2 linked regions of the Alkalinema sp. FACHB-956 genome follow. Each later gene encodes a partner of the first gene's protein in a complex. Links are inferred from orthologs where the notes say so. Each region holds a gene or a part of one and is shown on either strand. Other genes may lie near its edges.

Region 1 (11,798 bases):
ACCTTTTGCAACAGTTGGCGATCGCCTATGCAGAAACGGCTAAGCCGGAGAAAGCCGTTGCCATTGCTGAGCGTATTCCCCGCAAATATCCGGGGTATTCTCCCGCGATCGCCACACTTGCCCAAGTGGCAGCAACGCTCCACCGCAACGGTCAACCGGCCCAAGCTCAAGCCATTCTGACCAAAACGGCCACGATTGCGGCGGGCATCCAAGAACTAGATACCCGTGCCCAAGCCTACGGAGCCATTGCCATCGCCCAGGGGCAAATGGCGCAACTAGATGCAGCCGAGGCTTCCCGCCAACTTGCGGTGCAGTGGGCCAAGACTGCACCCGCTTCCAATGCTGTGCTAGGGGCGATCGTTCAGCAATTCCTCAATCAACAGCAACTTTTGCCTGCATGGAGCACCTTTCAAACCATTCCAACAACGGCTTTGAAGGAGACGAACATTGATAACTTAATCATCGCAGCCCTTGCGGTGGGGGATCTCTCCACAGCCCAATCCGCGATCGCCTTGGTTGCCCAATACCATCCGCCCCGGAGCTTGTTATTTACAGCTCCTCGCCTCGTCAGAGCTTATTTGGGTCGGGGGCAAGGGCAGGCGGCTGTGGTTCTTCTCGATCGTGCCGCCAAGGTGTGGATGAGTCTTCCCGCTTCGGAGCGATCGCCGGATGACCTAGAGGCCATTGTGCAACTCTATGCCCAAACAGGAAAAATAACTTCCGCTCAAACCTTAATTGACCAATATCCCAACGCTCAGCAACCGGGCTATGCCCAGCGCAAGCAACAACTCCAAGCCCATTTAGATTGCTATCGATCGGGGCGTTAAGAACCAAGGGCGGAGGAAATTTCTAGACTGCGGTACCCATGCACTATCTCAGAACGATAGAATCAGTAAGCCCTTTTCCCCCAGTGTCCCGATGGCGAAGCGTCCTGGTAAGTCCTCCAAGCCTGATACAGCAAGCGTTCTTAGCGATCGCTTACCCAGTGTCGGCTCTCGCAGCAATCCATCCAATACCATCCGCATTCGGGGGGCACGCCAGCATAACCTGAAGAATATTGACCTAGAACTGCCACGGGAGCAATTGGTCGTCTTCACTGGGGTCTCTGGCTCAGGAAAATCGTCCCTCGCGTTCGACACCATTTTTGCGGAGGGTCAGCGGCGCTATGTGGAATCGTTGAGCGCCTATGCTCGGCAATTTTTGGGGCAGGTGGATAAGCCGGATGTGGACGCGATCGAGGGCTTGAGTCCGGCCATTTCCATCGACCAAAAATCCACCTCCCACAATCCCCGTTCCACCGTGGGAACCGTAACGGAAATTTACGATTACCTGCGCTTGCTGTTTGGCCGAGCCGGTGCGCCCCATTGTCCCGAATGCGATCGCTCCATTGCCCCCCAGGCGATCGACCAAATGTGCGATCGCGTGATGGAATTACCCGATCGCACCAAGTTTCAAATTCTCGCGCCCGTCGTGCGGGGCAAAAAAGGAACCCATAAGAAATTAATTTCCAGCTTGGCGTCGGAAGGCTTTGCACGGGTACGGATTGATGGTGAAGTGCGGGAACTCAGTGATTCGATCGAACTGGAAAAAAATAAATTCCACGACATTGAAATTGTGGTAGATCGGTTAATCAAAAAAGCGGGAATTGAAGAACGCTTAGTCGATTCTCTGGGCACTTGCTTAAAACATTCCGGCGGAATTGCTGTCATCAACATTCTGCAAGATGAGAAGAAGAATGATAGCAATGTTATAGAACTGCCCACGGCTCAACAGTCTAGCGATCTCAAGGCAGCGGAAGCTGGAGGCAGCTATGGCAAGGTGGCGGAACCCCTAGCGGAACCCCTAGCTGATCTCGTGTTTTCGGAGAACTTTGCCTGTCCGGAACATGGTGCCGTCATGGAGGAATTATCACCTCGGCTCTTTTCCTTCAACTCGCCCTACGGAGCCTGCCCCAATTGCCATGGGTTGGGAAGTTTACGCAAGTTTTCCCCCGATTTAATCATTCCCAATCCTAAACTGCCCGTCTATGCCGCGATCGCGCCTTGGTCAGACAAGGACAACACCTACTACCTGTCGCTCCTGTGCAGCGTGGCAGAAGCCTACGAATTTGATATTCAAACTCCTTGGGAAAAGCTGACGGAAGATCAGCAGGACATTTTACTCCACGGATCGCCGGAACCGATTTGGATACAAACGGAGTCTCGCTATCGGGAAGCGAAGGGCTACCATCGTCGCTATGAAGGGGCATTGCCCATGCTGGAGCGGCAGTACCAAGAAACGACTTCCGATGTTTACAAGCAAAAGTTAGAGCAATACCTCATCGATCAAACCTGCGAAGACTGTCAGGGCTATCGCCTCAAGCCGGAAGCGCTGGCCGTGCGGATTGGGCAGTACCACATCCATGACTTAACCGGGGTATCCATTCGGGAATGTCTGCGCCGGGTCAATGATATGCAATTGACGGAGAAACAGGCCAAAATTGCTGATCTGGTACTGCGGGAAATTCGGGCACGGTTACAGTTTTTGCTGGATGTGGGGTTGGACTATCTCACCCTCGATCGACCGGCGATGACCCTGTCCGGCGGGGAAGCGCAACGGATTCGCTTGGCAACGCAGATTGGTTCAGGATTGACGGGTGTGTTGTATGTTCTGGATGAGCCGAGTATTGGTTTGCATCAGCGGGACAATACGCGACTGTTGAACACCCTGACTAAATTACGAGATTTAGGTAATACCTTAATTGTTGTGGAACACGATGAAGAAACCATTCGTGCAGCGGATTACGTAGTTGATATTGGCCCCGGCGCGGGGGTGCATGGGGGGCACATTGTCTCCCAGGGCAGTGTGGAGGATTTATTACAGGCGGAAGACTCGCTGACGGGGGCCTATTTATCAGGGCGGCGGGTGATTGCGACGCCAGCGGAACGGCGGGAAGGCAATGGCCGATCGCTGGTGATTCAGGGGGCAACTCGCAACAATCTGCGCAACATCAATGTGGAAATTCCCTTGGGGAAATTGGTTTGCATTACGGGGGTGTCCGGCTCGGGTAAGTCCACCCTGGTCAATGAACTGCTCCATCCCGCCATCCAGCACCACTTCGGCCATAAGGTGCCCTTTCCCAAGGCGGTTGAGAAGATTTTGGGGCTAGATACCCTAGATAAGGCGATCGTCATTGACCAGTCGCCCATTGGCCGCACACCACGATCGAATCCTGCCACCTATACGGGGGTGTTTGACGTGATTCGGGAGGTTTTTTCGGGGACGATCGAAGCGAAGGCACGGGGCTATAAACCGGGGCAGTTTTCGTTTAACGTCAAAGGCGGACGCTGTGAAGGCTGCTCGGGACAGGGCGTGAACGTCATTGAAATGAACTTTCTGCCCGATGTCTATGTGCAGTGCGAAGTGTGTAAAGGCAAGCGCTACAACCGGGAAACGTTGCAAGTCAAATTTAAAGACAAGTCTATTTCCGATGTTTTGGATATGACGGTGGAGGAAGCGTTGGCCTTTTTCCAAAATATTCCCCAGGCGGCGACGCGGTTGCAAACGCTCTACGATGTGGGTTTGGGCTATATGAAAATTGGGCAAACGGCTCCGACGCTGTCCGGTGGGGAGGCGCAGCGGGTGAAGCTAGCGTCGGAATTGTCGCGGCGAGCCACGGGCAAGACGTTATACCTGATCGATGAACCGACGACGGGCTTATCGTTTTACGATGTGCACAAGTTACTGGATGTTGTGCAACGCTTGGTGGATAAGGGTAATTCGGTGTTGATGATTGAACACAACCTAGATGTGATTCGGTGTTCCGATTGGATTATTGATCTGGGGCCAGAAGGGGGCGATCGGGGGGGCGAAGTTGTGGCGGTGGGAACGCCGGATGAAGTGGCCCAGATCCCTGAATCCTATACAGGCCAGTATTTGAAAGTTGTTTTGGAGCAATATCCTATCCAACAGACGATCCAAGACAACAGTGAACGTAAGAAACAGTGAGGATAGAGGGCAGAGGCAACTTTTCTGTACCGCCTGACGACTCTATCTCACTGCTCTAGCATAGACAGCGCGGCAAGGATCTAATGAGCGTCGTCCACGAGTACCGGAATCCGGAACGTGACTTGCAAGGCAGCATTGCCCTGATCATCGTTACCTGGGCCGTCTACCTTCGCACGGGCACTTTGGAGGCAGGAATTAGGAGTATTGAGATTAATTTCATTCCATTGATGATTCTCTCCGACAAACGTTGTTTGCAAATAGAAATCCGTTACATCGGCCAGTTGCAAGACCTTAGCATTCCAATCTAGCGGTACCGGAATACTGACCTCTCCTTCATAGCGTAGATGGGTATTATTGGTTCGCATTTCCTTGACATCGTAGGTCAGGCGAACTAAGAGGGCTTTTCCATCTTCCCGAACCCGCAAATCATTGGCTTCCAGGATCATTCTGGTTTTACGCCCGGATTTGCTGAAAATATCCGGATCTCCTCCCCCAATCCAAGGTACAGAGGGGACTTCATGGAAATGAACTAGTGTTTTGAGTGCGGTCATTGGATGATCTCCTAGAGATTAATTGTTTGACTACGTTAGCGATCATCTTTCTGGTTGGTTTGCTGTTGCTGTAGCAATAAAAGATGATTCCGATTGCCAACTCATTTAATCTTAGGAATTTGCATGATCAATGACCTTACCCATAGGGGTAGTTATCCCGAGTTAAGGACTATTTTTTAATACATTGAATAGACTGCTGTAGAGGGAAATCAATTGCGGCTCGTCGAGGGCTTGATTGTGATTCCACGTCGCGACGACACAATATTGTTTACCCGTTTTGGATTGGACTTTTGTCGTAAAGTTGAGAACCCCTGGTTCGGACCCGCCTTTAAATGTAACTCGTTGCCAGTCTGCCGTCCTAGCAATGCCAGGATTAATGCTCATCAAAGGTAAATTGGACACCCGATCGATTAACTGACACAATTCCTCTGCACTGAAAAACCACTCGACCTCCAAGGCTGTGGGTTTGGTGTCTGCAAAGTCTGAAACCTCTGGTAAGGGCTGGGTCGCCAGTTCCCCTAGAATAGAGCGTTTTTGACTCACGCCGCCTTTGCGATAGCGTTCTAGAAGCGATCGATTTTTTGGGCTTTTCAGTTGAAACAGTTCTCGCGTCATTAGAAAGGGCTGATTGCGGGGGGCGATCGCTTCAATCTTTTCCCGACCCACGTGATGAATTAAATGATCGGTGGCGGTGTTATCACTTTGGGAAATCATCAGCGCCGCTAACGACTCCACCGTTAACCCAGTCCCATCCGGCCAGGTGTGCAGCATTCCCGAAGGCAAACTTTTGTATTGCGCTTGCAGAGGAACCACGGTTTGCCAGGTCAGTTTTTGGGCTTTAATTTGCCTTTGCAACTGATCTAAAACCGCCAGCTTAAAGGCAGACCCCACTGCCAGGGGTTGGGTCGGATTGAGCGCTGCCCTGGTAGTCTGGCCTTCCCGAACTAACACGCTGACCTGTCCGGGTAGCGTTTTAAACTGCGCGATCGCGGCGTCTAAACTGGCGACATTTTGTGTGGGTGCGCCGAAGATTAACCCCGCAATTTTTCCATCGGGGGTTAGGACAATTTGGGTGGGAATGCTGCCCTTTTCCAATTGCACAGTAAAGTCCGATCGTTCCCCTTGGACTGCTTGCAAGGGCCCCAGTTGCTGCTTCAGTTGATCTACAATTTGCTGCACTTTCGCCACGGGCACTTGTTGGAGAAAAGCGTCTGTAAATTGGTCAGCAGCGATCGTGGGACTGCGGAAGAGGGTTTCCAGGACTGTGGCCGGGGAAGGCGCAGCTTGGGCTGTCATAGGCTGATGGGTGATGGACAGAGGAAAACTGAGGCGTACACCAAAACCAGGTGCATTCAAACAGAGGGCACTGATCAGGATCGCTAAAATCGACGGACGCATGGGCAAATCCTTCCCTACGAGGTTGGCAGTTGATACAAAACCCCTAAATACTCACGGTAGCCACAGATTTGTTGGCCTCGTACATCAAAGGAAATCGCGGCTTGATTGCTGTAGGGATGCCCCAGCATGGAACCCGTCGATCGGACTTCAAAGACCACCGTTGCTCCATCGGGCGTGGTGCGGTAGGTCATCCGTTCGATCGTCAGCGTGAGGCCAGGGGAAAAGACCTGGGAAACGAGCTGGAAAAACTCCGCAGCCCTAGCTTTACCAACGTTTTCGCCCTGAAACGCACCGATCGGAAACCAGAAGGTAAAATCCTCCGTCAGCATCGCCAAAAAACCTTGCCACTCCCCCGTGGCTAACCCCTGGGAGAACTGTTGGAAAGCCATCTCAGCCACCGCGATCGGCGTTGGTGAATCAACCATGATCATCCAGTCCTAAACCGCAAATTTTGCATTGTCCTCCACCCAGGCCCCCCTTTTTTAAGGGGGCTAGGGTTTAAGGGGGGATCGAATCCATTGTGTTAATCTGTTAACTCATCATGGATGACTGAGCGATTACCCCTGCATCCAACGGGCTGCATCCTTCGCGTGGTAGGTGAGGATCATGTCTGCGCCCGATCGCTTGAAGCTGGTCAGCGTTTCCAACACAATCCGTTGCTCATCCACCCAACCGTTCAACGCTGCCGCCTTAACCATGGAATATTCGCCGGACACGTTGTAGGCCGCCACGGGCAGATTGCTGGCTTCCTTGACCCGGTGGATGATGTCCATATAGGACAGCGCAGGCTTCACCATCAGCATGTCGGCCCCTTCTTCCACATCCAGCAGAATTTCCTTAACGGCCTCGCGAGCATTGCCCGGATCCATCTGGTAGGTGCGGCGATCGCCAAACTGTGGGGTGGATTCCGCCGCATCCCGGAAGGGGCCATAGTAGGCCGAAGCATACTTAGCCGCGTAGGACATGATGGGAATATCCTGGAAACCCGCTTCATCCAGCCCTTCCCGAATCGCCTTGACAAACCCGTCCATCATCCCCGACGGTGCAATGATATCGGCTCCGGCCTTCGCTTGGGAGACGGCTACCTTTTTCAACAGTTCCAGGGTGGGATCGTTGAGCACGCGCCCCATTAAGTCACCGTTACCCAGATAGCCACAGTGTCCATGGGAGGTGTATTCGCACAGGCAGGTGTCGTTGATGACGATCAGGTCAGGCACCGCTTCCTTAACCGCAGTCGTGGCCTTTTGCACAATGCCGCAGTCGTGCCATGCGCCCGTCGCATCTACATCCTTATCTGCTGGGATGCCAAACAAAATAATGGCGGGAATCCCGAGGTCGTAAACTTCTTTTGCTTCTTCAACGATTTTATCCACCGACAGTTGGTAGACTCCCGGCATGGATTTGACTTCCTTGGCAAAGCTGTCGCCGGGAACTGCAAACAGCGGATAGATCAAATCATTGGGGGTCAGAACAGTTTCACGCACCATACGACGGAGCGATTCACTGGTACGCAGGCGGCGAGGGCGATGAGTTGGGAACATGATGTCAATCTAAGAGTTGCTAACTTAATCAGGTTTCTTAAAAGTCTAAAGCTTGAGTTGTCGCCTGTTAACCTGATTTAAGTTTTATTAAGTCTTCTCGAATCCCATCCTGCACCGACACACTCGCCGATCGTGCCTCCCAGCCACCCGTAACAGTTGCAATACAGATCGCTTAGACACAGCCCACGATCGCGTCACTAAGGCTGAGTCAAATCAAACCAAACTCGCGCATCGCAGGCATAAAATTACTGTTTTCATGGTTCGATCGACTCAGTTTAATCAATGCAAATCGCTGTAATGGTGAAAGTGTTGCCCATTGTACTGTCTCCAGTGTTGTATTTTCTGTTGTGACTTTAGCAACTACAGAATCTGGAATGGCATTTTCAATTTCCCAATCTGGATGTTGCTCCACAGGTAAATCCGTTGCCGTTTCTCCCGTTCGTTCCTGAATCATCCGATGTAGAAAATCGTGGTACTGTTGGATTTCTGCTGCGGATTGACAGGGCATCTCTACGAGGGCTTCCCGATCGGCTTGGGTGAACTGGTTCCATTGATGAAGCTTAAGCTTGACGCCACAGGTATCCAGTTTGAACCGAACTTGCATGGGAATACAGCGCAGGGATTCAACAAAATCCGCCTCAAACTGGAAAAACTGACTCATGGTGACCTTCATCCAATAGATACAGGAGCTAATAGGTACAGGCATCTAATAGGTACAGGATGGCTCGATCGATCAGCCCCTCTTTTTTGTCACCCTCAATTAATGGGATCCATTACTCCCAGGATTGACATTTTTGACCACCCAGTAGGCAGCTGACAGCGCCAAAATCGTGGCAGCTAGGGCGAGCAGATCGATGCCTCCAGTCTTTTCTAAATCTAGAATAATGATTTTCCGAGCCACTGCGATCAACGAGGTCACGATCACCAGTTCGACTTGGACGACGTGCTTTTTCAGGTAGGCCGTAATATTTTCCAGAATTTCCAAGGCAATGAGTACATTCAGAAATAGCCCAAAAATGGTGAATAGGGCCTTACCAAACTTTTTAACCTGAGCGGGATCGTCAGTAGGAACGGTGTTGGGCGCGGGGAAAAACAGTCCCTGAATTTCCACGGACATATAGTGGCCCAGCTCATAAACCGCCATCAGGATCAGCACCAACATCCCGATCGACAGCACCTTGGACACTAACGTTTCGACCCGTCCCAATCGATTGAGAAAGATATCATCATTCCAACTTCTGCGCAAAAATCGCCAAAGGGCTTTCATGCTGCTGCCTCCTAGGTTCCACAAGCTTCCATAAGAGAGCATACTGAACCAGAGAGCAACGAGTAAATATACTCAACTCATAGATTGCATTAGATTATCTCGCTACTGTTCCTTGCAAAAATCTATAAGTTGGATTGAACTCCCAAGATAGCCTACTGGTTCCGCTGCCCCCTAGACCGCCAACAGTGCAGCCAGTTTAGTAAACAGGGTGCTGGGCGTCTCCGTGGGGTCGATCGCGCAGGAAATGCGGACTAATTGCACCGCACAGGCTTTCAGTTCCGGCTGCTTGGAGTCGGGACAGGCGGCAGGATGGGTGAGGGCGTTGGCCTCGGCATTGTCCGCCCAGATTGCCCCCCAGTGCATGGGCACAAACACCGTTCCCGGTGCAATTTTCTTAGTCACCACCGCCGGAAACCGGGAACTGCCCCGCCGCGATCGCACCTCCAGCCAATCGCCCTCTTGCACCCCCAACTTTGCTGCATCCCTGGGGTGAATTTCAATAAAGGGATTGGGATGCATTTTACGAATCTTATCAATGCGGCCCGTCCTTGCCTGGGTGTGCCAATGGCCATAGAGCCGTCCCGTCGTTAGCACAAAGGGATAGCGATCGTCGGGGGGTTCCGCTAAGCCACGGGAATGGTAGGCGGCAAAGCGGGCACGACCATCGGGGGTATGGAAGCGCAAATCGGTGTAGAGCCGTTTGGCTGCATCGGTCTGGTCAGTTCGGGAATCCTGGGGTAGGTCTGCCCCAGCCGCCGGGCGATCGCTCATCTGGCACTGGGGCGCAGGGTGGGGCCATTGGGTGGGGCCATGTTCCACCAGGTAAGCATGGCTAAGGCCCGACAGATCGCAGGGTCGCCCTTGGGTCAGATGGGCAAATTCAGCAAAGACTTCCCCAGCGTGGTTAAAGGCAAAGTAGCGGCCAAATCCCAAACGCCGACCCACCTCCGCGAAAATCACCCAATCCGTGCGCGATTCCCCCGGTGCCACCCGAAAGGCCGGACAGAAGGTCAAGCGCCGCTCGGAATTGGTCATGACCCCCGCTTTTTCGCTCCATTGGGTCGTGGGCAGCAAAACGTGGGCGTAATCCGCCATTTCCGTGGGGTAGTAGCAGTCCTGGTAGACCGTGAACGGGGATTTGAGCATAGCCGCTTTGGTGCGTTCCAAGTCCGGCATACTGACCGCTGGATTGGTCGCCGCCACCCAGAATAGTCCCACCTCGCCCCGCTCCAGCCCTTCAATCATCTGCCATGCTGTGCGTCCCGGTGTGGGGGCAATGCGTCCCGCCGGTAAACCCCAAGCCTGCTCAATCTCCGATCGATGCTCCGGATTGGTGACAAAGCGGTAGCCCGGTAGGAGATGGGACAGCCCCCCCGCTTCCCGACCGCCCATGGCGTTGGGTTGGCCTGTGAGGGAGAAAGGCCCCGCCCCCGGTTTACCGATTTGCCCCGTCAGTAGGTGCAGGTTGATAATGGCGCGAACTTTGGCGGTGCCTTCGCTGGATTGATTGACACCCATCGACCACATGGACAGGACCCGATCGGCCTGCTGCCAGTAGCGCGCCGCTGTTTCCAGGTCTTCCACGCTAATACCGCAGCGTTGCGCTACTACCTCCGGCGGATAGTGCTGTACGACCGCTTCGTAATCTGCGAAACCCGTGGTGTGCTGCTGAATAAATTCGGGTTGAATGGCGTTCCATTGCAGGAGGAGATGCGCAATACCATTCATCAGGTCAATGTCGCTACCCGGCTTGATCGCCAAATGTAGATCAGCTACCTCCGCCGTTTGGGTGCAGCGGGGATCGACAACGACTAACTTGACGTGGGGATTTTTTTTGTGGTGCTTGCGTAGACGGTTAAAAATGATCGGATGGCATTCCGCCGTATTGGTGCCAATCAAAAAGGCGCAATCGGTGACATCCAGGTCGTCATAGCAGCAGGGAGGGCCATCGGCTCCAAAACTCTGGACATAGCCCGACACCGCTGACGACATACAGAGCCGCGAATTGGCATCAAAGTTATTCGTGCCCAAACAGCCTTTCATGAGCTTTTGGGCCACGTAGTAATCCTCTGTCTGAAATTGCCCGGAGCCATACATGCAAATCGAATCGGCCCCCTCGGTGGCCAGCAGCGTTTGCATGCGAGCGACAATCCGATCGAGGGCCTCATCCCAACTGGCTCGCCGGAAAGGCTGATTCAAGCTATCCCGCACCATGGGGTAGTAGAGCCGATCCTTGTCGATCGACTCCGCAACCGTCGCCCCTTTGACGCAAACCATGCCCTGACTGGAGGGATGGGATCGATCGCCCCGAGCTTGCCAAATGGGGAAGCCATCGCGATCGCGGTTGACAGGTTTTCCAGGCTGGGCAGGCGGTAGCACTTCCAGACCACAGCCCACACCACAATAGGGGCAAAGGCTTTTTGCTGGCTGGCTCATAGGATGTCCACTCAAATTCCAAAATTATAGGGAACCCACGGCGGCGATCGTGGCGGATCTTGCAGAATCTACATTAGAAATGGCTAAACTTTGCAAGATTGCTAGGATCGTGACGGGAGCGTAATGGAGATTGAGAAGAAATCATAGCGCCAACGGGAAAGAATTGTCTCTGATAATGCTTATAACAGATTGATTGATCACTGCTGCTTGATTGATCACTGCTGCAGATCCGATCCCCCTATCCCCCCTATCTCCTACGGAGAGGCTACGCCAAGAAAAAAGGGGGAGCCAGAAAAGATGTATTTAAAGTCCCCCTTTTTAAGGGGGATTGAGGGGGATTGTTTTTAAGGGGATTGAGGGGGATCGTTACGGGTTACGATCACGAACTGCCACGAATTGACTGGGTCTTACGGATAGGGACTTAATGGTTCGATGCTTTAGTCTTCGTGGTGCGCGTAGCGATTATAGAGATAATCCAAGGCGTAATTACGCAGCTCATAATATTTGTCATCCTCCATGATGGCTTCACGGTTACGGGGCCGAGAGAAGGGAATTTCCATAATTTCGCCAATATGGGCCGCAGGGCCATTGGTCATCATGACAATTTTGTCTGCAAGG
Region 2 (16,871 bases), on another replicon or contig:
CAGAAGCTACCTTTCACCAGCCCCTTCCAAAAAGATCTCCTCTCTGGTATCCTTAGATATTTGGCTGCGAAAAATTGGCTTAGAGATTTCTCCGCAGAGACGGAAACAAGCGTTAAGTAGGAACGATCATGGCAAAACGGGTTCAAGTCGTCCTCACCAAGGACGTGAGCAAACTGGGCAAACTGGGTGATGTGGTGGATGTGGCCCCTGGCTACGCACGGAACTACCTCTTCCCCCAAAAGGTTGCCACCAACGTGACCCCCGGCATCCTCAAACAGGTTGAGCGCCGGAAGGAACTGGAGCGTCAGCGGCTAGCTGAACTGAAAGTAGAAGCTCTGAAGCAAAAAGAAGCCCTGGAAAAAGCAGGTACATTGTCGATCGCTAAACAAGTGGGCGAAAACGACGCAATCTTCGGAACGGTGACCAACCAAGAAATCGCTGAAGCGATCAAGGCTGCCGCCAGCATCGAACTCGATCGTCGGGATATCGATGTTCCTGAAGTCAAAAAACTGGGCGAATACAACGCTGAAATCAAACTGCACCCCGAAGTATCTGTCTCCGTGGCCTTTGCAGTGGTTGCAGCGTAACCATTCGGAATGATTACGGACTCCGGCGATCGTTCATGGATCAATTAGTCAGCCCGTGGCTTAGCCATCTGCTGCTAGGCTAAGCACCCCGAAGGAAGCCGGAATCCAGTTCGTTGAGATTTAATTTTGCTTGGAGACTCCCCTCAGTGTTCTTTACGATCGCTCAGGGGATTTTTCTTGTTCATGACAGGAAGACATGATAGGGAGACATTACAGGGAGAAACTATGACAAACCCGATGGAACCGCCGATCGTTGGCATCATTATGGGTAGCGATTCCGATTTGCCCACGATGCAAGCCGCGATCGCGGTGTGTGAAGAATTTGGCATTGCCCATGAAGTGGCGATCGTCTCAGCCCACCGTACCCCAGAGCGCATGGTGGAATACGCCCAAACTGCCCATACACGAGGGATTCAAGTCATTATTGCCGGAGCTGGGGGAGCTGCGCATTTGCCGGGGATGGTTGCCTCGCTGACGCCGTTGCCCGTGATTGGGGTACCCGTCATGACCCGCACCTTGCAGGGCGTGGATTCCCTCTATTCCATTGTGCAAATGCCAGCGGGCATTCCCGTGGCCACGGTGGCGATCGGCAATGCACGGAATGCAGGGTTACTCGCCGTGCGGATTCTAGCGACCCACGATGCAGCCCTACTGGAAAAAGTGCTGGCCTACCAGACCAGCCTGAAAGACATGGTCATGGAAAAACAAGCCAAACTGGATCAAGTCGGCTATCAGCAATACTTGCAGAACATGGCCTAGGCGATCGCACAGCATCGGAGGAGTGACGCTGAGCTGAAGTGCTGGGATTAAGTTACTGGGATTAAGTTACTGGGATTAAGCACTGGCTTGGGATTGCAACTTCCGCAACACCGCCGATCGATTCTTCAGGGCGATCTGGTCATCGGGGCGCAGTTCCAGCACCTTATCGTAACTTTTGAGAGCGGTTTCTAATTGGCCCAGGCTGACCAATAAGCCGCCTCGATTGTTCCAAGCCCGGAAATCTGTCGGTCGTAACTCGATCGCTCGGTCATAACTCACCAGAGCTTCCTCCAAGCGATTTAAGGTTTTTAGGATGACCCCTCGGTTGTACCAAGCCTCGTAATAGTTCGGTTGCAGATCGAGCGCCTTGTCAAAGCTGGCCAGAGCCGTTTCATAGTCCTCCAACCGCATACAGGAAAAGCCTTGGCCATACCAAGCCGAGGCATAGTCGGGATGGAGTTTAATGGCCTTCTGGTAGCAATCGATCGCGGGCTCGTGGCGGTTCATTTGCTTGAGGGCAAGGCCGCGATGGTACCAAATCACGGGATCTTCAATGTCGATCGCGAGGGCTTGGGCATAACTGGAAGCGGCGGCTTCATAGTCCCCCAAACAGAGCAATGCATTGCCCCGACCACTGAGGGCATCCGCATTGTCCGGTTTCATTTCCAAGGCCCGATTAAAGTGGGTAATGGCTCCTTCGTAGCGCCCCGTAGCGTAGAGCGCAGCCCCTTGCAGGTACCAGGCATCGGCGGATTGGGGATCCAAATCTAACGCTTTAGATAAGTAGGGAATCGCCTCTTCGTAGCGTTCGATCGTATAGAGCGAGAGGCCCAAACTGTAATGGGTGTTGGGATAGTTCGGTTGCAGTTGCAAGACGCGCTGAAAACTCAGAATCGCATCGGCATACTGGCCCGCCACATGGGCAATCCAACCCCGTTGGTACTGCAAGTAGGGCGACGAAGGGTGAGCCGTCAGCGCTTTGTTCAGGCAGGTCATGGCAGCTTCCTGCTGGCCCGCATTCAGCAAGGTGCTGGCTTTTTCGCTCCAGGCAATCAGGGAATCCGGGCGCGTTTCAAGCACTCGGTTGAATAATTCGATCGCAGCGGAATAATCGCCCTTTTGACTCAGGGCAAGGGCCTGTTCAAGGAGGCTTTCAGTGTTGACATCTTGCGTTTGCACCATAGCGCAGGAATGGGGTTTCGGAGATGGGAGGGCAACGTTATGGTGTAAGAATGCCCAAGTCTAGCCCAAAATTCGCAAGGCTCGACGATTCTGTGGGGCATCCTAGGGTTTCCTTGGGAACTGGCATAATTGGCGCTCCGGCTCTGTAAACTTAGGACTGGTTCGCAGATAACTTCTAACCCAGTTACAGGCTGTCTCCAATTCATCGAGGGCCTGAATCCTCGGCAAATCCCACAAAACCACCGTACTGTCGTCACTGCCAGACACTAAACGCTTCCCATCGGGCGTAAAGGCGAGGCTGGAAACAATTCCATGGTGCCCTGGTAAAGTTCTGAGTAACTGCCCACGGAGATTCCAGAGCTTAACCGTGTTATCGACCCCGGCGGTGGCGATCGTGCTGCCATCGGGACTGAACGCAATGCGAGTGATCCCTTGACTCTGGGTCACGACCGTTTGGATCAAACTGCCATCGAGTCGCCACAGTTTGAAGGTATCGTCGCGACTGGCGGACGCCACCATTTGACCATCGGGACTAAAGGCCACGCCCCAGACAGTCCCTTGTCCCCGTAGAGTGGCGATCGGTTTGCCGTCGATCGACCAGAGCTTGGCCGTCCCATCTTCACTAGCGGAAGCCAAGCGCTTACCATCGGGACTAAAGGCTAACTTCCAGATGCGTTCTTTGTGGGCCTTAATGCTGTGGAGCAATTGGCCAGCGATCGACCAGAATTTAATCATATTGTCATCCCCCGCAGACACAATCGTTTGACCATCGGGACTGATGGCAACGGCATAAATGCTGGCTGTGTGACCAGGAAACGATCGCAGCAAATGGATATGAGGATGATCGCGATCGCCCAAATTCCACAGGTGCACCTTGAGGCTATTCCCCACCGTAATCATCATTCGGCTATCTGGACTAAACGTAACACTCCGAAATCCAGAGTCCACGTTCTGCAACGTCTGGATGAGTCTCCCATCCGTGTGCCAAAGTTTGAGAGTATCATCACCACTCACCGTTGCAATCAGTTTGCCATTGGGGCTAGTTGCCAATTCCCAAACGATGTCTTGATGGCCATTCATTGGAGTCAACAAATATTGATTGCGTCGCCAGAGTTTGACCAACGTATCATCGCTGGCCGATGCCGCCATCAAACCATTCGCACTGAGAGACACATCCCGAATCACCGCATTGTGTTGCTTAAGATTGCGGATAAAGGTGCCATCGGATTTCCAAATTTTGACCCAATTATCAGTACCACTGGTAGCAATGTATTCCCCGTTGCGACTACAAGCCACGCCGAGCATAGGATGGTTACCTACTAGGGTTCTCACCAAGGTGCCATCGGCTCGCCAGATTTTTGCAGTCCGATCGCCACTGGCAGAAACAAACAAATTTGATGCTTGGCATAACGCAATATCCCACACCGCATTTTGGTGATCGGTTTGGGTTTTGAGTAGTTTTCCATCCACCGTCCAAAACCGCACCGTGCGATCGACCCCAACCGAAACGAGGTACTGACTATTCGCACTAAAAGCTACCCCCCAAACCGATTTTTGGTTGCCGCGTAGCGTGGCTTTTAAGGTTCCGTCAAGGTGCCAAATTTTAATGGTGCTATCGCCACTGGCGGAGGCCAGCAACTGCCCATTGGGACTGAAGGCGACCCCCCACACGGGGGCTGGATGCCCTTGGATGGTTTTTACCAAGGTGCCATCTACACGCCAAAGGTTGATTGTGCCATCTAAGCCTCCGGTCACGAGGTACTGGCTATCTGGCCCAAAGGCGAGACGATGGATCGTGGCTGAATGAGGCAATGTGTTGAGAAGCGTGCCATCTTGCCGCCAAATTTTGACCGTTTTATCGTTACTACCCGTAGCAATCAACTGTCCGTCGGGACTGATATCTACCGCCAACACGCCCCCTTGGTGTCTCTGTAATTGATTGAATTCGTTAGTGTTATAGATGGCTTGCTGGAGGACGGTCTCTACTTGGGTCTGAATGGCGGGATCGATCGGCCCATCGTTAAGACGTTGCAGCTCTTGGAGCCGTAGCTTTGCCTTAATCGCATCGATCATGGCATCCAGTTGTCGATCGGAGGCAAACAACCCCTGGGAGGAGGAGGCGAGGGCTTTGACTTCGTTCAATTTGGCTTGGTAGGCATTCCCGATCGCTTGGCGGGACTGAAAGAATGCAGTGAGTCCTAAAATCGTGGAAATACAAAGTCCAGTGGTCATCGCTCCTAAAAAAGACTGCTGGAGTTTAGCGGCTTTGGTCACCGCGACTAATTCCGACTCCACAGCCTTAGCTCGGTCTGCTTCGAGGATCTGTTGCATTTCCCAGCGATCGTACTTTTCGCTTGCTGCCAGGAATTGATAATCCAAATCGCTTAAGCTCTGGGTTTGGCTCCATAGCTGGGCATCCATCAACGCTTGGCCGCGCAGCAGCCGAGACTCATCGGTTTGGCCAGAGGCCACCCAGTCACTCAAGGCTTTATCATAGGGGCGCAATTTACTGAGCTGTTGGCAAACCCAGGTGGTTGTGAATACCTGCTGATAAATTGGATTTTTGATCCGAAGGCGATTTTGCCGTTTTTCAACTAACCCCGTCAAAATTAATTCCGTTTCTTCCAGACTGCCTTCGATCGCTTTGCCTGCCACCCCTTGCCTTGGGTTTGTCCCATCCTCAGCGTCCAGAATGTGTTGATACAACCCTAGGAGGCGAGGCGCAGTTTGCGGCGTTTGCAGCAGGCGATCGCGAATGGTTTTCAGATGTTCCGGTTCATCCTGATTTTCCCAACGATCGAGGATTTGGCTTTGCACAACCTCATCTACCCAACGCTGTAAGCATTCATTACAGGAATTGACAGCCGATGCAAGTGTTGCGTCCTGGGAGAAATCCTGCATTGTGATGTAGTCGTAGGTTTTCATCAACTGACATAATTTCTGCGTTAGAAAGGGTTGGCCATTCGTCCAATCTAGGATGCGTTGCAGGATTGTCCCAGGGTCGGCAAATTCTGCTAGCCCTTGGAGTAAAGGATGGCATTCATCGAATTGAAACCCCTGAAGTTCGATCGCTTGACCAATATTAAAGGGCGTCCGCGATTTATCTGTAATTAGCTGACTCGGCGTCGTCACCCCAATCAAGCAAAAGGTGAGCCGTTGGTAATGGGGATTATCTGCCCGATGGTTATAACAATGACGAATCCAGGCAAAGAAATCATCCGTTGGAAAATTCAACCCCAGCACACTGTCAATTTCATCCATAAAAATGACAATGGGGCCATCAATACTGGGCAAAACAATCGTTTCAATTAAATCATTCAGACGAGTAATATTAGACAGGTGCTGCCGTTCCTGCCACCAGGGTGCTAAAGCAAAGGAAATCTGTAAGCGTTTCAGCAAATAAGCCGCGATCGCAGCATACCACTGGTCGATCGTAATGCGCTGTGTGCCAATTTCCGTCAGGTCGATCGTGGCACAATGTACACCCACAGCTTGTAGCCGCAGGGCAGTTTGCAACCGCAGACTGGACTTCCCCATCTGCCTTGCATTAAACACATAGCAGAAATTACACGTTTTCAGAGCATGGAATAAAGTATCATCCGCCTGTCGATACACATAGGTCGAAGCATCTGGAGGAAGACTGCCACCAACTTGATAGGGCATGGGGCTTGCAGAAGATTTTCAATCTATTTATATTAAAAATCATAGGTTGAAAATCAGAGAAATGTTGCTATTTTTGCAAAATTTCCTAGGAAATTGAGATTCAATCAAACTGATACTCAGTTAAACTGATACTCAGTCAATTGATTCAGTCAATTTTATAGTGACAACCCATTGCGAATCCTTGACAACTATTCGATAGATTCACAACGGGTTCGTAACGAGTTCGCGATAGCTTGGGCACTAGTTCGTCTGGAGAGAGGTATCCGATGACGGAGTCCCGATCGAACCCTGCCCCGCTTCCGGCAGCGCACCCTTCATTTGGTTCAGCCAGTTGGTTAAATGTTCCAATTGCTGATCCGCTTTCAGCGTCCCTAACCCCCGCACAGTCACCTTCCCAGGCTGATAGACAAAGCGGCTGTGCAAATGATTCGGTAAATTCTCCTTGAGCAAATTCCAAGCCGGTTCTTCCATCGGCGTTTCCAACACCACATGTTGTTTACCTTCCGGTTTAATGCGGGAGAACCCAAGGGTGCGGGCAATTTGTTTCAGTTCCATCACCCGCAACAACTGTTGAGCCGCAACGGGAATTTGCCCATAGCGATCGACCCAATCAGCCGCAATTTCTGCCAGTTCTTTCTTACCCGCCGCCGTGGACACCGCTCGATAAGCGGCCATTTTTTGATCCGCATCGGCAATGTAATCCGCAGGAATAAACGCCGTCAGGCTGAGGTCAATCTGCGTATCATCAACCTTAGGAATTTCCTGCCCGCGAATTTCCCGAATGGCTTCATCCAGCATTTCCATATACAGGTCAAAGCCGATCGCATCCATTTGTCCCGACTGTTCCGCCCCCAGCAGGTTACCCACCCCGCGAATTTCCATATCCCGCATCGCCAATTGGTAGCCCGACCCCAGCTGTGTGTATTCCTGGAGTGCCCGGAGCCGTTGGCGCGCGGTATCGGTCAGTTCCTTCTGGCGGGGATAGAACAGCCAAGCATGGGCTTGAATTCCGGCCCGTCCCACCCGGCCCCGCAACTGATACAACTGCGCCAAGCCAAATAGTTGGGCATCTTCAATCAAAATCGTATTGACACGGGGAATATCCAGCCCCGATTCCACGATCGTTGTACACACCAGAATATCCGCCTCCGCTTGGCTAAAAGCCAGCATCGTCGCTTCCAATTCCGCATCCATCATTTGCCCATGGGCGATCGCGATGCGGGCACTGGGAATCATTTCGCGAATTTTAGCGGAAATTTCCTCAATCCCTTCAATACGCGGCACAACATAAAAAATTTGGCCACCCCGATCGAGTTCCTGGCGCAGGGCCGATCGAATAATTTCCGGATCGTAGGGAGACAGATGGGTTTTAATCGGACGCCGGGAAGGCGGTGGTGTGGTAATGAGGCTCATCTCCCGCACACCAGAGAGTGACATATACAGGGTTCTAGGAATCGGCGTTGCACTCAGCGTTAAGACATCAATCTGGGTTCGCAGTGATTTAATTTTTTCCTTTTGATTGACTCCAAACCGTTGTTCTTCATCAATCACCAGCAATCCTAAATCTCTAAACCCAACATTTTTCCCCAGCAACTGATGGGTACCAACCACGATATCCATTTCGCCCGTACCCATGCGTTGGATAATGTCCTTCTTCTCGTTGGTGGTCTTGAAGCGGTTGAGCAAGCCAATTTTTATCGGATAGGGCGCAAACCGTTCCTTCAGGGTGTGGTAATGCTGTTGGGTCAAAATCGTTGTAGGAGCCAACAGCGCCACCTGTTTACCGGACGTAACCGCTTTGAAAATAGCTCGAATAGCCACTTCCGTTTTGCCAAAACCGACATCCCCGCAGACCAAGCGATCCATCGGTCGATCGCTTTCCATGTCCTGCTTAACATCCTGCACCGCTTTGAGCTGATCCGGCGTAGGCTGGTAGGGGAAAGATTCCTCCATTTCCAATTGCCAAGGGCTATCATCCGGGTAGGCAAAGCCCTGCTGTTGGGCTCGCTGGGCGTAGAGTTGCAGCAAGTCCACCGCCACTTTCTTGATGGCCTTCTTAACTTTGCTCTTAGTTTTCTCCCAGGCTTTGCTGGACATTTTATTCAATTCCGGTTTACGATCACCCGCTGGCCGGAATCGCGATAACGCACCGACTTGGTCTGCCGCAACCCGCAGCGTACCATCGGCGTATTGCAACACGAGATATTCCCGTGTCTCACCATTGATCGTCAGGCTTTCCAGTTTGATAAATTTACCAATCCCGTGGTTCTTATGCACCACATAATCATTGGGTTGTAATTTATTCGGATCAACCTGTTTCGAGGTAGCCTGTCGGCGTTTGCGAATATAAGTCGGTGTGGTTAACGTATGTTGCCCAAAGAATTCCCGATCGGTCACCACCACCGCCCGAAACGTCGGCAAAATAAAGCCTTCCAGTTCTGCCAAACCGGAATATTTCAGCCCGATCGGGGTGCGATAGGTAATCAGTTTATCGATCGCGGGAAAGTCCTTGGGATTGGGAATAAACTGAGCCGGACAGTCGTGTTCCTGTAGCAATGCGACCGATCGTGAGGGTTGCGCTGAAACCAACCAAATAGCAAACCCTTTCTCCCGTTCTCCCCGCAGAATTTCCGCCAGTTTGCCAAATTGGTGGGGTACCGCCGGAATCGGACGACTGGAGAGATTCAAACCACTGTTGACTTCCGCAATTTCCGTTAGGTAAATGCGATCGAAAATTTCCGTTTGCGCGATCGTCTCTGTGAAATGGCGATGGGTCGCAGGCATAGCCTCGGGTTGACCTAGCTCGTCCCAATGTTCCTGCACATGCTCGAACCAGCGTTCGCTATGGGCCGCAGCCATTTCCACTTCATCCAGGGCAATGATCGTGCTATCCGGGAGATAATCCAGTAAGGAAGCGGGTTGTTCAAAAGCAAGGCCCAAAAAGCGGCGCAATCCTTCGATCGGGATGCCTTGTTCCAGCTGTTCCCAATCCTCTTCATTCAAATAGGTTTGCAACAACCGACAGTTCTCATCGGAAAGCGCAGTTTGAATAATCGGACTAAAACTGGTGGGCGTGAGAACTAAACGATCGAGGCGATCGAGCGATCGTTGCGTAGCCGGATCAAATTCCCGCAATTGCTCCAATTCATCACCGAATAAATCCAAGCGCACGGGCAATTCTGCGGACACCGGAAACACATCAATAATGTCCCCCCGTTGGCTCCACTGCCCTTCACTTTCCACGAGCGCAACTTTTTCATAACCCAATCGTGCCAATTGTCGTCCCAGTATTGACGATTTGATTTCTGCACCTTTCTCCACAGTAATGCTGTAAGGCGCAAAAGCCTCTACCGGCGGCAAGTGGGGTTGCAATGCCCGTTCCGTTGTGACGATCGCAAAGCGAGAAGCATTGTTTGCGGTTTCGGGACTGTTGGCGATCGTAGTTGCACGAGCCACTAAATCCGCAATCACCTGTAACTGTCCCCAGACCATTTCCGCTTCGGGGTCAAAGGGTTCGTAGGGCGACGTTTCGGAGGTGGGATAGAAGTGCACCGTTTGCCAACCCATAGCTTCCAATTGGGCCGCCCAACGTCCCGCCTCTTCCAGCGTGGCAGTAATGACGAGCAAAGGACGATTAGCAGCCTGCGCCAAGGTGGAACTAACAATGCCCTTGGGTAGCCGTGCCAGTCCAGATAAATGGAGAACCTGCTGTTGCGCCAGTTTGCTTAACAGTTCTCCAGTAATGGGGAGTTTGCCAAGGGTGCGAGTTACCGATGAGAAAGCCATACGTTATAGCCGAAGGTCAACAGCAGAATAGTTTCTGATCTTGACATAGTTTTGACCGATCGGGGATGGGAACCCCAATGTTTTCAGACTGTAAACCGCCATCCCCACCCTGGGTCACAGAAAACCCTGTCATACTTAAAATAGGGCAACTCAGGTCTGGTGTAGCAAGGAAGGTTTGAAGCGACTGGTTAGAAAATTGGCAGTCAACTCAGCAGTACTGTATTGGAGGCTTGGTTCATGACGATGACGACTTCTTCTGTACAAGGGAAAAGTAACTCAACCCAAAAACTCACGCTAGAGGATTTTCTGAACTACCACGATGGCACAGATAACCGTTACGAATTGGTGGATGGGGAGCTAAAGCTGATGTCTCTAGGATCGACGAAACATAGCAAAATTATTCGCTTCTTAGACCGAACATTAGAGGCTGAGATTGCTCGATCGCAACAACCTTGGATCGTCTTAGCAAGCTTGATGGGGGTTCAATCACCCCGAGGTCGTCGCTGGGATACTTGCCGGATTCCTGATCTGATGATTATGTCAGTGCAGCAATATGATGAAATGACCGATCTCCAAGCGGTAATTCCCCTCGATCAACCGTCTCCCTTGTTAGTCGTTGAAGTGGTCAGCGAATCTACCAAGTCCGAGGATTACCGATCGAAACATGCAGAATATTGTGTGCTGGAAATTGCGGAATATTGGATTGTTGATCCGATCGCCCAGCAGGTCACGGTTTGCGTCTTTGAGGACGGTGGCTACACGGATTATGTTTTTGCGGGGGATGCGGTCATTGTCTCGGCATTGTTGCCAGCATTGCAATTAACAGTCGCCCAAGTGTTAGCTGGTTAACGGTCAAGCCTCCAAACTTAGGGTAATGATGGGATGGGGCATGATGCAATGGCAGGAATTTGATCGCAAGGGCTTGATCGCAAGGGCTTGATCGTAAGGGTTCGATCGTAGGGTGAGGATTGCCATGGCTACCTTAATTTTGATTCGTCACGGCCAAAGCACTTGGAACGCCGCGAATAAATTTACCGGCTGGGTCGATGTCCCCCTGAGCAAACTGGGACGGTTAGAAGCCACCCAAGCCGCCTATAAACTACGCCAGTACAAAATTGATATTTGTTTCACCAGCTTATTGATCCGCGCGATCGAAACCGCCGTCATTTGCTTGACGGAATACCCCGAAGTTTGCGCAGGCAAAAGTCCCATCCTCAAACACGAGGCTGACGATCCCGATTGGCACGGCTGGAACCAGTATGAGGGCAATCCAGCGGATGAGTTGCCCATTTTTCCCAGTGCAGCCTTGGATGAACGCTACTACGGTACCCTGCAAGGCTTGAACAAAGCCGAAACGATCGAGAAATATGGAGTCGATCAGGTCAACACTTGGCGACGATCGTTTGCCACCCGTCCCCCGTCAGGCGAAAGCTTGCAAGACACCCTGGAACGCACCCTACCCTATTTCCAATCCCGTATCCTAGCCCACCTCACGCAGGGCGAAAATGTGCTGGTTGCAGCCCATGGGAATTCCCTCCGATCGATCATCATGAATCTCGATCGTTTAGATGAAACCGCTGTCACCGGTTTAGAACTGGCAACAGGGATTCCAATCGTCTATGAAATCGATCAGACGGGCCATGTGACGCATAAAACCGTCTTGACCTAATACAGCCTTGACCTAATACAGTCTTGACCTAATACAGCCGACTGAGTACAAACTCACAGAGGTTGAGCAATGCTTCCTTCGACTCCGATGCAGGAATCTCATTCAAACAGGCCATTGCAGCCTTGGCATTGTACTGCGCCAATTCCCGCGATCGGGCAATGCCATCGCTCGCGTTGACTAAATCAAGGGCCTGCTCTAGATCACCCTCTTCCGAAAATTCCCGCTCAATCAGCGTTTTCAGATAGGGCTTTTGTTCCATCGCAAACAGTACCGGAGCCGTCAAATTACCACTGCGCAGATCGGAACCCGCTGGCTTGCCTAGCCCTTCCGTCGAAGCGGTGAAATCCAGGATATCGTCCACAATCTGGAAGGCCAATCCCCAATGCTTGCCATAGTGGTAGAAGTTTTCCGCCTCTGCACTGGCGCGATCGCTCAAAATAGCAGCAGCCTTGGCACTGTTGGCAATCAGTGACGCCGTCTTGTAGTAGCTCTTTTGCAGATAGGTATCGAGGTCTAACTCCGTATCAAAGCGGTTCAACCCCTGCTGAATTTCGCCCTCGGCAAAGTCTTTAATCACTTCCGAGAGTAATTTCACCACTTCCAGATTATCCAGATTAGCCAAGTACCAGGAAGACTGGGCAAAGAGGAAATCCCCTGCGAGAACTGCAATCCGAGTCCCAAAGTTGGCATGTACCGTTGGAATCCCCCGTCGCAATTCCGACTCATCCACCACATCGTCATGGACAAGGCTAGCGGTATGGATCATTTCAGTGATTTCAGCTAACCGACGGTGGCGTTGGGTAATCTCTTGATTCCCCCGAGTTGCTCGAGAGACAAGGAGCACGATCGCGGGTCTTACCCGTTTCCCGCCTGCCCCAAACAAATGTTCCGCTGCCGCGTAGAGAATCGGATGCTGCGCACCAATCAACTGCTTCAAGTTCTCTGTCATGACAGAGAGGTCGGCTTCAACTGGGGCAAAAAGGGAGGCTACGGAAGTCATGAGTGCGAACCAGTGATGGCTAAAGGTTAAGAAACTTTACAGGTTCTGTAACTATTCTAAGCGATGGGGCAAGTCCATGGAATAGGGCGAGTCAGTTTGGAAAAATTTTCTAGAAAAAAATCTAAAAATTTTGAATTGTGGCTCAGTTTACACCACAATCCCCAAAAGCTTGTGCTACGCTAGATTCAAAGCATTCAACAACTGCATAGCTGACTGGAAAAATCAGGACAGCAGGGGCGCTTAGGTCAAAGCGGGTTTCGACCTTAAAACGGCTAGTGTCACGGCTAGAATTATTGCGATCGAGGTTTTTGCAGCAGAAATTGATGAATGTCAATTTCTTAAGCCACCCCAAGATTTCAGTGGGATTGTCCTGAACCGATCAAAGAGTTTGCGAAGCAACCCGTTTCGCGGTGAAAGACTCTTGACAGCAGTGACTGGAGTTGCTGGCTAGGCTCATGGAGCTTCTTTTCAATCGAGAGGAGGTTCTATGGGGCTATCTGCTATGCTCCGTAGCGACCTTGGATTGATACAGTGCTCGCCCTGTTGGATCTGATCGAGTTAGCTATTGCGGTTTGGCGAATTTTTCGACTCTAGCGACATGGACACATCGTCAGCATCTTTGCCATGGGATTTTTGCCCCTGGAAAAGTAACTGACCTTGTTTTGCATACTTTTTTGCCGATCTTTCAGATCCCGTTTGGCTTCTTTCCGCTTCTCCTCCCACACGTTATACCAGGTACTGCCATGATCGATCGTGTTCCGGTGCTAATTCCTCTGCTTGCTGCGGGCTACCTGTTGCTAGTCTATGGCCTGTTGACCGTAGTGCAGCGAAGACGAGTGTAAGTTGAGGGGGCTCAGCCCTCTTGACTAACGGTGTGAAATGGGGAGCGATCGTAAATATAGGCTTTCGGGCGGCTCAGTCTCCTTTGCTATCTGCGCAATTGTCTGAGTAATGATCTTTGTCTGAGTGATGATTCTGTTGTAAGGACTCGTGTCATTGCCGACGCAATTTTAGCCGATGTCATCGTAATAGGCTGGGGAATAGTCTAGCGATGCAATAGTCTAGCGATGCAATAGTCTGGCGATACTTATATATAGTCTAGCGATCGAAAAAGGCTAGGGCTTAATTTTGCCTTCCTTGATCAGCGCTTGATAAATATAAGTCGCTGCATCCGCACGGGTCGCCGGTTGATTCGGGGTCAGAGTGTTTTGGGACGTTCTCAACAGTCCTGCTGCTTCTGCTGCGGCAACTTTAGGAATCGCCCACTTGGGAATGTCCTGAACGTCACGGTACTTAGCAAGCACTTGCATTGGATCACCAGAAGGCGTTAAACCAAGCCCCGTAACGATCGCCACCAACATTTGAACCCGAGGAATCAGTTGATCGGGTTTGAATTGCTGTTTGGGATACCCGGTCATGAATCCCGCTTGGATGGATTCATCGATCGCAGTCGCTGCCCAATAATCTGGCTTGATATCTTGAAATTGAATCGCAGGCTTAGTTTTAGCTTTTTCAAACGCTTTTCCCAGAATCCCCGCAAATTCTGCGCGGGTAATGGGCTTATTGGGCTGAAAGCTACCATCCTTAAAGCCATCCAAAATCCCTCGACTGGAGAGGGCCGCAATCGGCTGCCTTGCCCAAAAGGTTTCGGGCACATCGGTAAAGGCTTTGGGTTTACCTGGGTTTTCTAAGCTAGGAACCAGCGTCGTCGCCGTTGGGGCTGCGGAGGGTTGAGGGGCAGAACTCGCGATCGCCTGAGGCGCATTGCCGAGTTGCCCATTGGCTAGCGGGTTGACTCCACTGTTCGAGATCCCAGCGGTTGGCGTCTGGGAATCAATCTCTGGACGGCGAGCTTGGGAGGATGCATCTTCGGTCGCAGGAGCCGTTGGGTCGATCGCGGCATTGGCATTTGCAGGCGGCTGAGTTGCACTGGGGGGCGATGAATTGATCGCAGACTCAGCTGAATTGCCCGTTGCGTTATCAGGCGCAGTCCCGTTGGCAAAAGGTGCGCCAGAAGTCAGGGCAGCAAAATCGATCGGGGATTGTTTCTGGTAAATGATCCAGAAAAAGATCGACCCAATCCCGACTAAAGCAACAAACAGTGCAATCAGTTCGTCCGATGTGAGGCGCTGACGATCGGTTGCTGGTGGAACATCGGTCTTGTCTGGCGGATTGGATGTTGGATTTTCTGTTGGGGGTAAATCAGTCATAGCTCAAACCACAAACCTGACAAACTGAAAACCTGACAAACTGAATTCGGGAACAGAATTGCATTGAATGAACGGCGTCTAGCAAACCGCTATTATTCAGCGAACCGTTATCCAGCAGCCCCTTCAAGGACTCCTACGAAATAGGCAAACCGTAGACTGGTAAAACAACCGGGATGGTGACTATCCTAAACGACCATCCTGTTTATCAAGCAGATTGTGCGGAAACTGTTAATAATTGAGCCAAATCAACGCATCCCCAACTACAACCGTCAATCTTGATCTAAACGGGATTGAGCAACGTTGAGGCGGGGGGAGGCCACAGGACGGGATAGAGCAGGTTAGGATGTAAATAAATCTTTATCTGATTGCAGTGTGGTTTATGGCGATCGCGACTTCCCGCTCTTCTATGCGCTATCCCCAACGGACGCTCGATCGAGCAGAACGGGCCGTCCGCTGTGCACCCTTTCGGTTATCGCTCTACCAGACCATGATTATCCGCAGTGTTGATCTAGCGGAAATCAGTGGACGATCGGGGGTTGACCATGGCTATGTGCGTAAACCCATGACGGAATTATTAGTCGAAGCCGAACTGTTGTGGCTGATTCAAGTGGGACTGCTGCGTCGCGAAGTCGATGGCCAAGGCTTAACCAATAGTTTCCGGGTGACCCCCCTCGGACGCCAACTCGTAGACAAGTGGCATAATTTGGGCAAAGTAGAGCTATCAGCCACTTTCCGCGATCGCCTATACAATGCAGTGAGTCGCTGGCTGAGACTCCCCTTCTAAGGCATTGATTCCTTCTGTTGATTCCTTCTAAGGGTTGGACTGTCTGCCACCTTCACAGTTTCCCGGAGATGCGTTCATGAAAGCCATCATGGTTGTGGGCACAACGTCCCATGCAGGCAAATCACTCATTACAACGGCTCTATGCCGCATCTTAGCCCGACGGGGTTGGCGCGTTGCCCCGTTTAAAGGCCAAAACATGGCCCTCAATTCCTATGTCACGGCGGGCGGAGGGGAAATTGGCCATGCCCAAGCCGTACAAGCCTGGGCAGCGGGAACCAATCCTTGGGTGGAAATGAATCCCATTTTGCTCAAGCCCCAAGGCGACATGACCTCGCAAGTCATCCTCAAGGGCAAAGCTGTGGGTCGGGTCAGTGCAGCCGATTATTATGAGCAGTTTTTTGACACGGGTTGGCAGGCGATCGAAGAGTCTCTGCGGCGATTATCCGAAGAGTTTGATTTTCTGGTTTGCGAAGGGGCAGGCAGTCCAGCGGAAATTAACCTCAAGCACCGCGACCTGACGAACATGCGGGTCGCCAAATACCTTCAGGCACCCACATTACTCGTGGCCGATATCGATCGGGGTGGGGTCTTTGCCCATATTGTTGGCACATTGGAACTACTGGATCCCGATGAACGAGATCTCATTACGGGGTTTGTGATTAATAAATTCCGAGGTCATCGAGAATTATTGCAACCTGGAATTGATTGGTTAGAACAACGCACCGGAATTCCGGTAGTCGGGGTCATTCCTTGGTTAGAGGAAGCTTTTCCTGCCGAAGATTCCCTCAGCTTGTTCGATCGACGGCAAAGTCCCAACAAAAATGACATTAATATTACGGTGATTCGGTTACCCCGAATTTCCAATTTCACGGATTTCGATCCCCTGGAATCGGAACCCTCGGTCACTGTTCGCTATGTGGGCCTGAAAGGCACCCTCGGCCATCCCGATGCAGTCATCCTACCCGGTTCAAAAACCACGATCCCCGATCTGATTGCGCTGCACAAGTCCGGCATGATTGAGCAAATTCAAGAATATGTGGCCGCAGGCGGAACAGTGATGGGCATTTGCGGTGGCTACCAAATGATGGGTCGCGTCCTAGCCGATCCGGAAGGGGTGGAAGGTCAGGAAGGACGATTCCCGGGATTAAAACTTTTGCCGCTGAAAACGGTGATTGCGGGCCAAAAGATTGCTCGGCAACGCAATGTCACGTCCAACTATCCCCAAGAAGGG

What was found.
Region 2: the proteins of uvrA (region 1) and mfd are in contact, whole or in part, in a crystal structure (PDB 4DFC), measured with the Escherichia coli proteins. The link is inferred for Alkalinema sp. FACHB-956 from one-to-one orthologs.

What each region holds. Positions count from the first base shown.
Region 1 is NZ_JACJRC010000013.1:141,898-153,695, reverse strand. What follows is about bases 568-4,187. They hold uvrA (excinuclease ABC subunit UvrA), read left to right. Parts: upstream 568-918; coding sequence 919-3,987; downstream 3,988-4,187. Other genes in these bases: H6G21_RS15115 (hypothetical protein), read right to left, coding at 4,068-4,187; H6G21_RS15125 (hypothetical protein), read left to right, coding at 568-827. In the rest of the region: more of H6G21_RS15125, read left to right, coding at 1-567; more of H6G21_RS15115, read right to left, coding at 4,188-4,538; H6G21_RS15110 (serine hydrolase), read right to left, coding at 4,701-5,936; H6G21_RS15105 (nuclear transport factor 2 family protein), read right to left, coding at 5,951-6,361; hemB (porphobilinogen synthase), read right to left, coding at 6,494-7,477; H6G21_RS15095 (nitrate reductase associated protein), read right to left, coding at 7,686-8,138; H6G21_RS15090 (phosphate-starvation-inducible PsiE family protein), read right to left, coding at 8,238-8,744; H6G21_RS15085 (nitrate reductase), read right to left, coding at 8,916-11,180; H6G21_RS15080 (nitrate ABC transporter ATP-binding protein), read right to left, coding at 11,618-11,798. UniProt on the Escherichia coli protein: The UvrABC repair system catalyzes the recognition and processing of DNA lesions. UvrA is an ATPase and a DNA-binding protein. A damage recognition complex composed of 2 UvrA and 2 UvrB subunits scans DNA for abnormalities.
Region 2 is NZ_JACJRC010000001.1:596,328-613,198, forward strand. What follows is about bases 6,232-10,290. They hold mfd (transcription-repair coupling factor), read right to left. Parts: upstream 9,978-10,290; coding sequence 6,432-9,977; downstream 6,232-6,431. Other genes in these bases: H6G21_RS02480 (Uma2 family endonuclease), read left to right, coding at 10,215-10,290. Outside these bases: rplI (50S ribosomal protein L9), read left to right, coding at 129-587; purE (5-(carboxyamino)imidazole ribonucleotide mutase), read left to right, coding at 825-1,346; H6G21_RS02465 (tetratricopeptide repeat protein), read right to left, coding at 1,422-2,528; H6G21_RS02470 (AAA-like domain-containing protein), read right to left, coding at 2,631-6,191; more of H6G21_RS02480, read left to right, coding at 10,291-10,826; H6G21_RS02485 (2,3-bisphosphoglycerate-dependent phosphoglycerate mutase), read left to right, coding at 10,951-11,646; sds (solanesyl diphosphate synthase), read right to left, coding at 11,675-12,646; H6G21_RS02495 (S-layer homology domain-containing protein), read right to left, coding at 13,762-14,856; H6G21_RS02500 (Npun_F0494 family protein), read left to right, coding at 15,236-15,640; cobyric acid synthase CobQ, read left to right, coding at 15,717-16,871. UniProt on the Escherichia coli protein: Couples transcription and DNA repair by recognizing RNA polymerase (RNAP) stalled at DNA lesions. Mediates ATP-dependent release of RNAP and its truncated transcript from the DNA, and recruitment of nucleotide excision repair machinery to the damaged site.